Regions from separate parts of the Arthrobacter sp. SD76 genome, predicted to be linked through region 1. Evidence: riboswitches for the same ligand, from Rfam matches in the RefSeq annotation. Region 1 holds a riboswitch; each other region holds the start of a gene.
What was found. Region 1 has a riboswitch for S-adenosylmethionine ahead of ACPEE0_RS06760 (aminotransferase class V-fold PLP-dependent enzyme). Riboswitches for the same ligand answer to the same signal wherever they lie in the genome.
Positions count from the first base shown of each region.

Region 1 (4,857 bases):
GACGTCGAAGGCGGACGCCGGGAGGCCGGTGGCCTCGGCGGTTCCCAGGACCGCGGTGGCGCCGGGATAGTGTGCCTTCAGCTGGTCCAGCATGTCCGCTGACGGGTCGACGGCGGTGACAGACAGGCCGCGTTCCAGCAGCAGTTCGGTGAACTTGCCGGTTCCTGCGCCGGCATCGAGCGCATCCCGCGCACCGGCCGGAATCAGCCAGTCCGCAGACTCCGCGGGATAACCGGGCCGGACCCGCTGGTAGTGCCGGCCGCCCTGCTCGAAGCTCTTTCCCAGCTCCCTGCGCCGCCCATGATCCAGCCTGGGGCCACCCCGAACCACCTGCGGCCTCCTTCAGTCAATGCCTTGCGGTACCTTCCGAATTTACCGCATCAGCCGGACCGGTCAGTCGTCGGTGCAGGGAGCAGCGCCGGCGGTGCCCGGCGTGTTCGGGGCCCAGTGCGGGTAGGTGCGGGTGTCGTTGGCAGGAACCCAGCGTCCCGCGTCCACCACGTAGTCCCAGCCGAGCCCGTCACGGCGCAGCTTGGCGATCCCGGCCAGGAGCCTCTGGGCATCTTCCAGCCGGGAACCCACGCCGAAGCTGGCGCGGAGCGAACCGGAAGGCAGGCCCAGCCGCTTCAGCAGGGGGTGTGCGCAGAAGCGCCCGTCCCGGAGGCCCACGCCGTGCTCGGCCGAGAGGTACGCAGCCACCAGGCCGGCGTCGTAGCCCTCAACGGAGAAGTTGACTACACCGATGGTGTCCGTGTCCGGGTTGCTGTCCTTGAAGATCTGGTGCACCGTGACGCCGTCGATCTCCTGCAGGCCCTCCACCAGGAAGGAACGGATGGCGGACTCGTGCGCGTGCCAGCGTTCCTGGTCGAGGCCCGCGATGACCTGGGTGGCCTTGGCCAGCGTGGCGGCACCCAGGACGTTGGGGGAGCCGCCCTCGTGGCGGGCCGGTCCGGTCGCCCAGCTGACGCCGTCGAGCCTGGCTTCCTTGACGGCGCCGCCGCCGGCAAGGTGGGGGGTACCGGCGTCGAGCCAGTCCGGCCGTCCACCAGGACGCCGGCGCCGAAGGGCGCGTACAGCTTGTGGCCGGAGAAGGCGACGTAATCGACGTCGTCCGCGCTGATGTTGATGCGCCGGTGCGGCGCCAGCTGGGCCGCGTCCACCACGATGCGGGCCCCGTGCTGGTGGGCCAGGGCAGCAAGGGCGCGGACCGGGAGGATCTCGCCCGTGACGTTGGAGGCACCCGTGATGGCCAGCAGGCTGACGCCACCCTGTTCCAGCTCGGCGCGCACAGCGTCGATGGTGCCGGCGATGGTGTCGGCAGCAACGATGCTCCGGTGGGGAACGCCCTGCCACGGCAGGAGGTTGGCGTGGTGCTCGATGTCCAGGTACAGGACGTCGCCGGCGGGCCGGCCATCGGTGAGGGGCAGGCAGCCGGCCAGCAGGTTGAGCGAGTCCGTGGTGTTCCGCGTGAAGATCACGGAGTCGTCCGGGCGGCCGCCCACGAATTCGCGGACGATGCTGCGGGCGTTTTCGTAGACCGAGGTGCTGATCTGGGACGCGTAGCCGGCACCGCGGTGGACGCTGGCATAGAAGGGCAGGATCTCGTTCAGGTAGGCGGAGACCACCGAGAGGGCGGGGGCCGAAGCGCCATAGTCGAGGTTCGCGTAGCGGATGTGGCCGCCCGAAATCAGAGGTGCCTGGATTTCCGCTCCGGTGACGGCTGCAAGCGGACGGCCGGCCAGCGCCTGGCGCTCGTCGAAGACGGAATCGGCGGTAATAGCGGCGTTGGGGGAGACGGTGGCAGTTGTCACAGAGACCTCACTTCAAAACAGGACTCCGGTATCAAGGGAATCCGCGCTTGCCGCATCCGCTCCGGACCGGCCTGGTCGTCACCCGGGGCACCCCACCGCGAATGGAGGGTTGCCGGCCAGCAAACCGGGGTTTTGCGCTGGCACTCGTGACCTGGTTAAGAGCGTAGAACATGGGGCGGCCAGGACTGAAGCCGGCGCAATCGTTAAGGCTTTTGTTACGCGCGGATGGAAATCGCGCCTTTCGGCGAAGAACACGACGGCGGACACCTCCTTCCGGAGGTATCCGCCGTCGTTTGTTCGGTTGCCGGGGTCTTTAGAGCAGGTCGTCCAAACCCGGGTTCAGCCGCTGCAGCACTTCCGAGTGCAGGATGGAGTTGGTGGCCAGGGCGTTACCGCCGAAGGGGCCGTCCTCACCCTCCAGCGAGGTGAAGCGTCCGCCGGCCTCCACCACGATCGGCACCAGGGCTGCCATGTCGTACAGGTTCAGCTCCGGCTCGCAGGCGATATCCACCGAGCCCTCGGCCACCATGCAGTAGGACCAGAAGTCGCCGTAGGCGCGGGTCCGCCACACCGATTCGGTGAGCCCCAGGAACTCGTCCAGGTTTCCCCGCTCCTTCCAGCCGGAGAGGCTTGAGTAGGACAGCGAGGCGTCGGAAAGGTTGGAAACGTTGGAGACCCGGAGCCTGGTGGCCGCGGCGAGCGAACGCCCCATGTAGGCGCCCATGCCCTTGGCGGCCCACCACCGCTTGCCGAGGGCCGGGGCGCTGACGACGCCGACCACCGGCTCGCCCTCGTCGACGAGGGCGATCAGGGTGGCCCACACGGGGACGCCGCGGACGAAGTTCTTGGTCCCGTCGATGGGGTCGATGATCCAGCGGCGCGAGCCGTGGCCGGTACTGCCGAACTCCTCACCCAGGACCGCGTCGCGCGGGCGGGAGCGGGAGAGCTGGCCGCGGATGGCTTCCTCGGCGGCCTTGTCCGCGTCGGTGACCGGCGTCAGGTCGGGCTTGGTCTCCACGTGGAGGTCCAGTGCCTTGAAGCGGCTCATGGTCTGGTCATCCACGGAGTCGGCCAGGACATGGGCCAGGCGCAGGTCATCGTTGTAGCTCGAAGCGGGTTGGATCATGGTTCCAAACTACCGTCTGCAGGCAGTTCTGCTGGGAGATCGGCGTTGTCAGTTGACGCTGCCGAGCTCCTTTGCCTCCTGCGCTTCCTCCCGTGGATCCGCTCCGAGCAACCGGCGCAGCGAGGCCAGCCGCGCTTCTCCGGTGGGTCCGGCATGGCCCGCGGCGACCCATTCATCCAGGCCGCAGTTAACGGCACTTGCCGTGTGCTTGCAGCCGCGTTCGCAGGCGTCGGTGCCGGGTGAGAGGTCGGGGAAGGACCGCAGGATCCGGTCCGGGTCCACATGCGCCAGGCCGAACGAACGGATGCCGGGGGTGTCGATGATCCAGCTGCCCGGCGGGGCGTCCACCAGCCGCAGGGCCAGGGCGGACGACGACGTGTGCCGGCCCCTGCCGGTGACCGCGTTGACGCCGCCGGTGGCACGCTCGGCTCCCGTGAGCGCGTTGACCATTGTTGACTTGCCGACGCCGGAGTGTCCGAGCATGACGGTGACCTTGCCGTCCAGGTAGGACCGGAGCGCGGCAACTGCCGCGCTGTCCAGCCGGGCGGACAGGCCGTCGTCGGAGCGCGCGTCGATGCCGGACGCCTGGGTGTCGGCGGTCCGGCTGATGATCACGGGAAGGTCGAGGTGCGTGTAGTTGGACAGGAGCTCCGCTGGATCCTTGACGTCCGCCTTGGTGACGAGCAGGACCGGCTCGATGCCGGCGTCGTAGGCCGCCACCAGCGCGCGGTCGATGAAGCCCGTGCGGGGTTCCGGGTTGGCGGCGGCCACCACGATCACCAGCTGGTCGGCATTGGCCACCACGGCCCGCTCCACCGGATCCGTGTCGTCGGCGCTGCGCCGCAGGAGGGTTTTGCGGTCCTGGATCCGTACCAGCCGGGCCAGGGTATCGGGGTCGCCGGAGACGTCCCCCACGAGGGAAACGAAGTCGCCCGCCACCACGGGGGAGCGGCGCAGTTCCCGGGCCCGGGCGGCGATAACCGTACGCTCGTTCGCGGAGTCCTCGCCCACCACGGCCGTGTATCGCCCCCGGTCAACGGTGATGATCCGACCGGTCACGGCGTCGTCGTGGCTGGGACGGTCCTTGGTGCGGGGCCTGGAACCCTTCTTGTTGGGCCGGATCCGGACGTCCGATTCGTCCCAGGAGTCAGTGCGCCTGGCCACCGCTAGCCTTCCGCCCCGGTGCGGGCCTCCTGCTGCGGGGCACCGCCCTGGGCGAGCATGTCCGCCCAGATCCGGGGAACTCGGGCATGGTTTTCGCCGTGGTGGCGATGTCCTCCACCTGCACTCCTTCCACCGCCAGGCCCAGGATTGCACCTGCAGTGGCCATGCGGTGGTCAGCGTAGCTGTGCACGACGCCGGCATGCAGCGGGGCGGGCCGGATCACCAGGCCGTCGCTGGTTTCCTCGGCGTCACCGCCAAGGCGGTTGATTTCCGTGACCAGCGCGGCCAGCCGGTCCGTTTCGTGCCCGCGCAGGTGGGCGATCCCGGTGAGCCGGGACGGGCCCGACGCCAGCGCGCACAGCGCCGCTACCGTGGGTGCCAGTTCGCTGGTGTCGGCGAAGTGGGCGCCCTTGATTTCCGGGCCGCCCGTGACCGTGAGGACGCCATCCTCCAGTGTCACTGTGGCGCCCATCTCGGCCAGGATGCTGCGCCACAGGTCACCCACCTGCTGGGTCTCCTCCGGCCAGCCGGGAATCCGGACAGTCCCGCCAGAAGCCAGCGCTGCCGCGAGGAAGGGACCGGCGTTGGAGAGGTCCTGCTCAATCCGCTGGTCGAAAGCGCGGATGGGACCAGGTTGGACAACCCAGTGGTTGGGCACCGAGTCGTCAACCTGGACCCCGCCCCGCGGAGGACGGCGACCGTCATGTTGATGTGGTCCAGGCTGGGTACCGGCTTGCCCACGTGCTCAAGATGCAG
Region 1 covers NZ_JBNBLR010000001.1:1,368,138-1,372,994, forward strand. The annotation lists gene ACPEE0_RS06755 (class I SAM-dependent methyltransferase) at 1-330, opposite strand, end outside; partial or broken gene ACPEE0_RS06760 (aminotransferase class V-fold PLP-dependent enzyme) at 394-1,811, opposite strand; SAM riboswitch class IV at 1,850-1,963, opposite strand; gene hisN (histidinol-phosphatase) at 2,125-2,937, opposite strand; gene rsgA (ribosome small subunit-dependent GTPase A) at 2,986-4,101, opposite strand; partial or broken gene aroA (3-phosphoshikimate 1-carboxyvinyltransferase) at 4,085-4,857, opposite strand, start outside.

Region 2 (4,857 bases), 1.3 Mb from region 1:
TCCGCGACAAACTCGCCGTGCTCACGGCGCTGAGCGCCAACTCGCCGTTCTGGAACGGGCTGGAGACAGGTTTTGAAAGCTACCGGACCCAGGCCTGGAACCGCTGGCCAACCGCGGGGCCGGCCGGCATCTACGGCACCTACCCCGCCTACCGCCGGCTGGTCACGAGGCTGCTGGACACGGGCGTGATGCTGGACGAAGGGATGATCTATTTTGATGCCCGGCTGTCCCGCAACCATCCCACCGTGGAGGTGCGGGTTGCGGACGTCTGCCTGCGCGCCGACGACGCCGCCCTCCTTGCCGTCCTGGTCCGTGCCCTCGTGGAGACCGCCGGCCGGGAGTGGCGCGAAGGCGTCGACCCTGCACCGGTTCCGACCGCGCTGCTGAGGATGGCGTCCTGGCAGGCGAGCAGTGGAGGGCTCGGCGGGGAACTGCTGGACTTCGGAAGCTTCCGGCCCGCGCCCGCGCCTGACGTGGCGCGCGCCCTGGTGGACTACCTCGCGCCGGTGCTCGAGGAGCAGGGTGAGCTCGACCTGGCGCGGCAGGGCGTAGAGGCGATCATCGCGCGCGGCACAGGGGCAGCGGAACAACGCCGGGTCCATGACCAGGAGCTGGCGGGACCGCCGCCTGAGGACATGGGGTTCGGTGCCGTAGTGAGGCACGCCGTGAACGTCACCATGCGCGGCAACCTTGACCTCTCCGAAGTCGATGCCGTTCCCGACCTGCTGCGGGTGCGGCAGGCCTAGCCGGACGGCAGCCGTGGCGTTAGGGAAGGCCACGTGCCATACTCGGCGCGTGGCGCCGTCGTACTCTTTCCATGCCGAGCTTTGGCTCTATCCCGGCGAAGCGGGATGGCACTTCCTCACGCTGCCGCCGGACGTGGCGGACGACATTGCGGAGCAAAGCGAAGCCGGGAACAAGGCCTTCGGCTCGGTCAAGGTCGCGGTGGAGATCGGCGGCCACCGCTGGGAGACGTCCATCTTCCCGGACAACAAGATGGGCTCATACCTGCTGCCCGTCAAGAAGGCTGTCCGGGACAAAGCGCGGATCAGGGCGGGCGACGCCGTGGACGTCCGGCTGGAGCTCCAGCCGGACGATGTACCGCGGGATAAAAGCTAGATCTGCTTCAGGGCCTGTTCGAGGTCGCGGATCAGGTCGTCGGCATCCTCGAGCCCGACGGACAGGCGCACCACGCCGTCGCTGAGCCCGATGGCAGCCCGCCCCTCCGGCCCCATCGCGCGGTGCGTGGTGGTGGCCGGGTGCGTGATCAGGGACTTCGAGTCGCCCAGGTTGTTGGAGATGTCGATGATCCGCAGCCCGTCCAGCAGCGCGAAGGCGGCTTCCTTGCCCGAGCGGCCGCCGGAGGGGGGCAGTTCCAGGGTGAGCACCGTGCCGCCGGCACGCATCTGCTTCGCTGCGAGGTCGTACTGCGGGTGGGACTTCAGCAGCGGGTACTTCACCCAGCTCACGGCAGGCTGCTGCTCCAGCCATTCAGCGAGCCGGAGGGCGGTGGCGGAAGAGTGGTTGACACGCAGCGCCATGGTCTCCAGGCCCTTGGTCAGCACCCACGCGTTGAACGGCGACAGCGACGGGCCGGTGTGGCGCATCAGCTGCTTGACCGGGCCCTCGATGTACTCCTTGGTGCCCAGGATGGCACCGCCCATCACCCGGCCCTGGCCGTCGATGTGCTTGGTGCCCGAGTAGACAATGACGTCCGCGCCCAGCTGGCCGCAGCGCTGGAGCAGGGGAGTGGCAAAGACGTTGTCGACGACGACGGTGGCCCCGGCGGCGTGCGCGAGTTCGCTGACCGCGGCGATGTCCACGATCTCCTGCATCGGGTTGGACGGGGACTCGAAGAAGACGGCGGTGGTGGGCTGGGACAGGGCGGCGCGCCACTGCTCCAGGTCCGGGCCGTCCACGAACACCGTCTCCACGCCCCACCGCGGCAGGATCTCATTCAGGATGACGAAGCAGGAACCGAAGAGCGAACGGGCGGCCACCACGCGGTCCCCGGCAGCCAGCAGGGCGCCCAGGGCGGTGAAGACGGCGGACATGCCGGACGCAGTGGCGAAGCATGCCTCCGTGCCCTCGAGCAGCCGGAGCCGCTCCTGGAAGGTTGCCACGGAGGGGTTGCCGTACCGGGAGTAGACGAAGCGCTCGTCCTCGCCGGTGAAGGCGCGTTCCGCAGCGGCGGCGGATTCGTACACGAAGCCCGAGTTCAGGAAGACCGCTTCGGAGGTTTCCTGGAAGTTGGTGCGATCCAGCCCGCCGCGGACGGCCTGGGTGTCGGGGTTCCAGCCGGCGGCGTCGTTATTGAAGGTCACTTAGTTCTTTCCGAGGTTGGTCGGCAGGCCGCGGTTCTTCCAGCCATTGACGGTCCGTTCGCCGTAGCGGTCCGGATCGCCTTCGAAGCCCTCCAGGACGTTGTAGGAGGTGAAACCGGCCTGCGTCGCGGCGATGGCGGCGGAGATGGAACGCTGGCCGGAGCGGCAGATGAACACCAATTCGGTACTGGAGTCTTCCGGCGCCTGCTGGCTCAGGTCCTTGAGGAAATCCGGGTTGGGAATGCCGCCGGGGAAGGTCCACTGGATGAACAGCGGATCGTTGTCCGTGGCCTTGGTGTCCGGGATGCCGATGTGGGCCCATTCGCCTTCGGTGCGCACGTCCACCAGGATGGCACCCTGCTCAAGCTTGGCCCAGGCTTCCTCCGGCGTCAGGTCTCCTGCGTAGCTCATGCGTGGCCCTCGCCGTCGAACTCGAGGTCCTCGTTGGCTGCTTCCAGGTCGTCAACAGCGGTGGCGACGGCGGCGTCCGCCGAGGCGATGGCGGCGGGCAGGACGACGGCCTGGGCCACGATGACGCTGGTGCCGTTGAAGGCTGCCGCCGGGCTTCCGTGCAGGACGTAGCCTTCGGCGAGCGCGGTGGAGATCCGCTCACAGAATTCACGGTTGTCCGGGCCGCTGATGAGGCGGTAGGACAGCTTTTCTTCGGGGGCGTCGGACACGACGGATCTCCTTCTCTCACGCTTGCAGCTCGAATCGGTCGATATGCCGAGTATTCACCTGAGGCACCCCGCCGCGGAAGGAGGGTTGCCGACCGGCCAGTCAGGGCTTGGCGCCGGTACTCGATTACTCCCCAAAAACGTAACATCTGGCACCGGCGGCCGCATCGCCGTTGTCGTCATGTTGCGTAACTGAAGCGGAAACGCTGCCGGGGATGCGGTCGCGGTGCCCTTCCCGGGGACGGCCGACGGCGGCATTACAGCAGGTGGGAGGGCTTTTTCTATCCCATCGCGGGAGGGGCGGCCCGATACAGTTCTTAGGGGGCAGCGCCCCGCCGTCGAAGATCAGCACTGGGGGTCCCTTTGAACATGCGAACAGCCGCGCCCTGCCGCCTCCGCCTGGCCTGGGCGTTCCTTGCCGCACTTGTTGTTGCATGTGTGGCAGCGGTCCTGTCGGCGGGGCCGGCCCGGGCGGCCGAACCCGCCCCGGATGCAGGGGAGCCGATGCTCGGCGTCGTCCTGGAATGGGGCGAGGACACTGCCGCGGGGTTTGCCGAGCGGCTGGGAGCGTCGCCGGCTGTCTTTGGACACGACATCGCCTTTCCGTACCGGTCCTCCGAGCAGAACGACATCAAGGGCTTCCTTGAACAGTCATCGCTTCAGGGGTCCCACGCCATGCTCACGGTCAAGCCCACCGTGCCGCTGGACCAGATCGACGCCGCGGCTGCCGGATCATTCGCTCGGGAAATCCGCCGGTTGACCGCACAGTTCCAGGGCCAGGTGCTGGTGCGGTTTGCCCCGGACATGAACGCCGGCTGGGTGGAGTGGGGCCAGCAGCCGGCCGCGTACCGGGAGGCGTTCCGGACAGTGTCCGCGGCGTTCAAGGATTCCGGCGACGGCCGGACAGTCATGGTCTGGGAGCCGTTCCTGGGCAAGGATTACCCCTTTGACCGGAACCGGAACGCCCCGGCTCCCGGCAGCGACGGGTTCGAACTGCTGGATACAAACGGCGACGGCGCCTGGGACGGGTCCGACAGCGCCTACGAACCGTACTATCCCGGTGATGACGCCGTGGACTGGGTTGGCCTGACGGCCTTCCACGACGACACTGCCGGCGGCGCGGCCGTCAATACCCTTCCGCGCGCCGGCGAGCTGGCGGAGATGCTGACGGCTTCAGGAGGCGAGAACTTCTACGCCACCTATGCCCAAGGGCGGAACAAACCGTTCCTGCTGCAGACCGCCGCTTTCTACAGCCCGGCCTCCGGCGGCGCATCCGAAGCTGAGATCAAGACCGGCTGGTGGGACCAGGTGGTAGGCACAGCCACCTCGGCGGAGTTTGGCAGGACGGCCGCGGTGGTCTGGGACGAGCGCACCAGCACCAGGGACACCGGCGTGGCCAGCATCGACTGGCTGCTGACCGGCAGCCCGGAGGTTGCCCGGGCGGCGCTGGAACGGCTGGAGGCCTCGCCCTGGTGACCGGTCCCGTCACGGAAGTGTCCGCCGGCGGCAGCGGTTATGTCCGGGCCAACACGCTGGCCGGGCCTGCAGCCTGGACCGTGGGGGCCGCGCTCGTCATCCTCCTTGTGGCTCTGTGGCAGATTCCGCGCCGCGTCAACGCCGCAACGGCCTGGAGCTATACGGACCCGTCCGGCAGGGATTCCCGCGTGGACCTGCTGCGCGGACTGGCCATTGTGTTCGTGGTGGTCAACCATCTGGGCATGACGTCCCTGTTCCAGCTGCTCACCCAGGAGGCGGTGGGCTTCGTTTCGGGTGCCGAGCTGTTTGTCCTCTTCTCCGGCCTGGTGGTGGGCATGGTGTACGGGCCACGGGTGAAGGACGATTTTGGAACGGTCGTG
Region 2 covers NZ_JBNBLR010000001.1:72,037-76,893, forward strand. The annotation lists gene ACPEE0_RS00290 (glutamate--cysteine ligase 2) at 1-746, shown strand, start outside; gene ACPEE0_RS00295 (DUF1905 domain-containing protein) at 796-1,119, shown strand; gene ACPEE0_RS00300 (O-succinylhomoserine sulfhydrylase) at 1,116-2,324, opposite strand; gene ACPEE0_RS00305 (rhodanese-like domain-containing protein) at 2,325-2,735, opposite strand; gene ACPEE0_RS00310 (DUF1737 domain-containing protein) at 2,732-3,004, opposite strand; SAM riboswitch class IV at 3,018-3,133, opposite strand; partial or broken gene opgC (OpgC domain-containing protein) at 3,371-4,857, shown strand, end outside.
Region 2: linked by a shared signal. The riboswitch ahead of ACPEE0_RS00310 (DUF1737 domain-containing protein) and the one ahead of ACPEE0_RS06760 (aminotransferase class V-fold PLP-dependent enzyme) in region 1 are both predicted to bind S-adenosylmethionine.

Region 3 (4,857 bases), 1.3 Mb from region 1:
GTCGGCTGCGGATTTGGTGTGGCGTTTTTCGATGGATTCGGGGTGGTGGCGTTCGCGCCAGGCGCGGACCTTGGCCCGCAGCCGGGACGGTACAAGGTTTGTGGCGGGGCAGCCGCGGGCCGGGTTCGGTGCGTCCGGGTCCAGGAAGTGGTCCGCGAGGGCCACGGCGGCGGGGTGGTCCAGGGCCTCTGTTTCGTCGGCGATGATCCTGGCGCCCTGCCACGACAATGCCCCTGAAGACAGGTTCCCGTAGACCGAGGGGAGGGCGCAGACCCGACGGGCCTGGGTGATGAATGCCCCTGCTGCTCCGTAGCTGATGGTCAGGACTCCGGCGATTTCTTCCACTGTTGATATTTCCGTGAACGTGCGGTCGTGGGCGGAGGCATCGGGCGGGGTCATGGCCTGCTGCAGGTCAAGGCACTGGGCAGCGTCCCTGGCCTTGAGTGCGGTGGTCTGTGCCTCAAGCTTGGATTCCAGGCCAAGCCGTTCCAACCGAAGTTCAAACAGTCGGCCGAGAACATCAACCCCGGATCCGTCCGCATCTCCATTGGCAAGCGCGGTCTTCAAGGCTTCTTCCTCAAGGAACAGCCCATTCAGCGCGGCCGCAGTGGCATAAAAGCCTTCCATCGCCGCTGCTGTCCCTGAGCCGTTTCCCATACCCACATCATCGCGGGAGGCACTGACAATTTGCGCTGGAGCTGTTCCGCATGCTTCTCCCTGCCCGGCGCCGGGAGCCGCGATGGCAGGAAACAGCGCCTTCCTCTTAGCTCCGCTGCCCATGCCGTTTCCCATACGCACATCATCGCGGGAGGGTGTGACATTTTGAGTGGCTGATGCCAAAAGACCTAAGCCAGGGGAAAACAACACCCGCGGGTTAAATGACTTCGGCCGCCATCAGGAAGTGACGCCGTTGTCACATCCTGATGGCGGCCGAAGCCCGCTCGGGCCAAATGCCCGGTCAGGGGAAGGTCAGATGGTGACCGCTCCGTTTTGGGTTTCGAAGGTCACCGAGAGGATGCCGGGCGTGCCGTGCGGGGCAACCCACTCAACGGCAACATCCTCCAGCGGCTTTTCCACCGGCTCGCCCAGCCATTCGGTAACCCGGGAGGCCGAGCCGGCGATGGTCAGGCAGCTCATCTTGATGTTGCTCTCGTAGGCGTTGGACGGGTGGAGCGACGGATCGCCCTCCCACTTCAGCATGTAGGGCACCTGGGGATCGGCGATGAGGCCCAGGATTCCAATCTGCTTCCACACCAGCTCGCGGCCGTCGGGGAACTTGCGGTTGCCGTTGACGGCAGCCCGTCCCAGGCGTGCCTCGAACGGAGCAAGGTCGTCAACTTCGACGCACCAACCCATCCAGCCGCCGCCCGCTGCGGAGCGGGCCCGCACGGCCTGTCCAAAGGGAGCCTTGTCCGACGCCGGGTGGTCCAGGACCTCCACGACCTCAAGGTATTTGTGTCCCGCGAGCGGGATGATCATATTCCGGGTACCGAACCGGGGGTGTACCCCGCCCTTCACTGCCTCAACGCCGAGGGCAGAAGAAATACGTTCGGTGGTGGCCGCGAGGCCATCGTGTTCACAGGCGTAAGAGACGTGATCCATGCGCATGCCATCATCTTGGCACTTTGTGATCGGGCTCTCAGCTAAGGGTACCCTTACTGGGATTTTCCGATTTCAGCAACCTCGAGACCTGCTCCACGGGAGGAAAACCCGCAGGACCATGTTCGTCACAATGGTGTCCGCCCGACCCGGAGCACTCCTACACTGGGCCCAGGTCATGAGTGCCAGCAACAGCCCCGGCTCGCTGGCCGGCAACCCTCCATCCGCGGTGGGGTGCCCCGGGTGAGGACCTGGCCGTCCGGCAAAAGGCCGGATGGCAAGCGCGGCCCGTGGTGCTTCCAGCATGCCGGGCCCAGTCAAAGGAGCCTTGAATGTCCAACGGATGGTCCTTCGAAACCCGCCAGATCCACGTCGGCCAGGAACCGGATGCTGCCACCGGCGCCCGCGCCCTGCCTATCTACCAGACCACCTCCTTCGTCTTTCCCAGCGCCGAGAGCGCCGCGAACCGCTTCGCCCTCGCCGAGCTTGCCCCGATCTATACGCGCATCGGCAACCCGACCCAGGACGCCGTGGAGCAGCGGATCGCCAGCCTTGAAGGGGGCCTCGCCGCGCTCCTCCTCAGCTCGGGGCAGGCGGCAGAGACGTTCGCCGTCCTGAACATCGCCGAGGCCGGTGACCACATCGTGGCCAGCCCCAGCCTTTACGGCGGCACCTACAACCTGTTTGCCCACACCCTGAAGAAGTTCGGCATCTCCGTCACCTTCGTGGCGGACCCGGACAACCTGGACCACTGGCGCGAGGCGGTCCAGCCCAACACCAAGCTGTTCTTTGCCGAGGTGGTGTCCAACCCACGGCAGGACGTGCTGGACATCGAAGGCGTCTCCCGGACCGCCCATGAGGCCGGCGTACCACTGATCGTGGACAACACGCTGTCCACGCCGTACCTGATCCGGCCGCTGGAATGGGGCGCCGACATCGTGGTCCACTCGGCCACCAAATACCTGGGCGGCCACGGCGCCGCAATTGCCGGCGTCATCGTCGATTCAGGCAAGTTCGACTTCAGCAAGGACCCGGAACGCTTCCCCGGCTTCAACACGCCGGACCCCACCTACAACGGCCTCGTCTACGGCCGCGACCTGGGGGAGGGCGGAGCGCTGGGAGCCAACCTGTCCTACATCCTCAAGGCCCGGGTCCAGCTCCTGCGTGACCTCGGTTCGGCCGTTTCGCCCTTCAACGCCTTCCTGATCTCGCAGGGACTGGAGACCCTGAGCCTGCGCGTGGAGCGCCATGTGGCCAACGCCCAGGAGGTTGCGCGGTGGCTGGAAGCACGGGACGACGTCGAATCCGTAGCCTACGCCGGGCTGCCCTCCAGTCCCTGGTATGAGCGCGGCCGCAAGTACGGCCCAGGGGCACCGGCGCGATCGTCGCCTTCAACCTGGCCGGCGGCGCCGAAGCGGGCAAGCGGTTCGTGGACGCCCTGGAACTGCACTCCCACGTTGCCAACATCGGCGACGTCCGCTCGCTGGTCATCCACCCGGCGTCGACCACGCACAGCCAGCTGTCCCCGGAGCAGCAGGCCGCGGCCGGCGTCGCCCCGGGACTGGTCCGCCTCTCCGTGGGCCTGGAGCACATCGACGACATCCTCGCCGACCTCGAGGCCGGCTTCCGCGCGGCAAAGGAGGCCTCAGGCGCCTGAGCGCACGGCCCGGGGAGCTGAGCCGGGAGCAACGCCCGACGGCGGGTGGCCACCCGGGTGCGCACGGCCGGGGAAGTCACAACCAGTCACACTCTTGGCCCGGGGCGGGTGGTGTTTCGTACACTCGAACCAGGTCATGAGTGCCAGTGACAGCCCCGGCTTGCTGGCCGGCAACCCTCCTTCCGCGGTGGGGTGCCCCGGGTGAAGACCTGGCCTGCCGGTCATTCCGCCGGTGGGCAAGCGCGTAGAAGAGGTCTTGCCATGACGGTTACCGTCACCCGTACCACCGTTCCCGAGCACGGAATTGTCCGTTACGCCTCCATCGGGGGCCTGGAACTGGAAGCCGGCGGCTACCTGCCGGACGTCACGCTCGCCTACGAAACGTGGGGCACGCTCAACGCGGACGGCAGCAACGCCATCCTGATCGAGCACGCCCTGACCGGCAGCACCCACGTCACCCGCGGCGACAGCGACGAACCCGGCTGGTGGGAACAGCTCGCCGGGCCCGGCGCCCCCGTGGACACTGACCGGTTCTTCGTGGTGTCCATCAACATCGTGGGCGGCTGCTACGGGTCCACCGGGCCGTCGTCGCCCGCCCCGGACGGGACGCCGTGGGGTTCCCGCTTCCCCTGGTGACGCTGCGGGACAGCACAGTGGCAGAGGCCCGGCTGGCAGACCAGCTCGGAATCGGCAGCTGGTACGCGGTCCTCGGCGGCTCCATGGGCGGTGCCCGCGCCCTGGAATGGGCCGTCACCTACCCGGAGCGGGTAAAGCGCTGCGCCGTGATTTCGGTCGGCGCCGCCAGCACGGCTGAGCAGATCGCGTTTGCCCAGGCCCAGACCCTCGCCATCCGCCAGGACCCCAACTTCAACGGCGGCGACTACTACGGCGGCCCGTTCCCCGAGGACGGCCTGGCCCTTGCGCGGCGCATTGCCCACATCACCTACCGCTCCGCCGCCGAACTGGAGGGCAGGTTCGGCCGGGAGCCGCAGGCCCCCGAATCGCCGCTGCAGGCTGACTGCTTGTCGGCCCGCGGCCGCTACCAGGTGGAGAGCTACCTGGACCACCAGGGCAACAAGCTGGTCCAGCGCTTCGACGCCAACAGCTACATCGCCATCACCGAGGCGCTGATGAGCCACGACGTCTGCAGGGGGCGCGGAACGCTGGCCGAGACGCTGGCCCGCTCCGAGGCCCGGTTCTTCATCGCGGCCGTCGACTCGGACCGGCTCTACTTCCCGTCCCAGTCGCAGGAACTGGCACGGGCATTGCCGGGGGACGTGGACGTACACCTGATCCAGGCGCCGATCGGCCACGACGGCTTCCTGACGGAAATCGGTCAGCTCGGGAACCAGCTCCGCCAGCACCTCCTGCCCTGAACCACTGCGCAGCCCGGACGCTTTCACGCCTTGGCACGCGGTGTGCCGCCGCGCCAAGTGTGCATTTTTGCAGATGCTTTCTGCAGTATTCGGCGTTGAGCTCCCGGCTGTACCAAGCAATACTCGTGTGAACCTGCGGTTTTGTTATGCAAATCACAAAGCCGCCATCCGGTCCCATTGTGGTGTCGACGGAGACGCCAAAGGAGTTCATTCATGAGTACGGAA
Region 3 covers NZ_JBNBLR010000001.1:2,676,932-2,681,788, reverse strand. The annotation lists gene ACPEE0_RS13105 (DUF222 domain-containing protein) at 1-657, opposite strand, end outside; gene ACPEE0_RS13100 (VOC family protein) at 970-1,608, opposite strand; SAM riboswitch class IV at 1,774-1,889, shown strand; partial or broken gene ACPEE0_RS13095 (bifunctional o-acetylhomoserine/o-acetylserine sulfhydrylase) at 1,932-3,256, shown strand; SAM riboswitch class IV at 3,389-3,505, shown strand; partial or broken gene metX (homoserine O-acetyltransferase MetX) at 3,518-4,632, shown strand; gene ACPEE0_RS13085 (MFS transporter) at 4,846-4,857, shown strand, end outside.
Region 3: linked by a shared signal. The riboswitch ahead of ACPEE0_RS13095 (bifunctional o-acetylhomoserine/o-acetylserine sulfhydrylase) and the one ahead of ACPEE0_RS06760 (aminotransferase class V-fold PLP-dependent enzyme) in region 1 are both predicted to bind S-adenosylmethionine.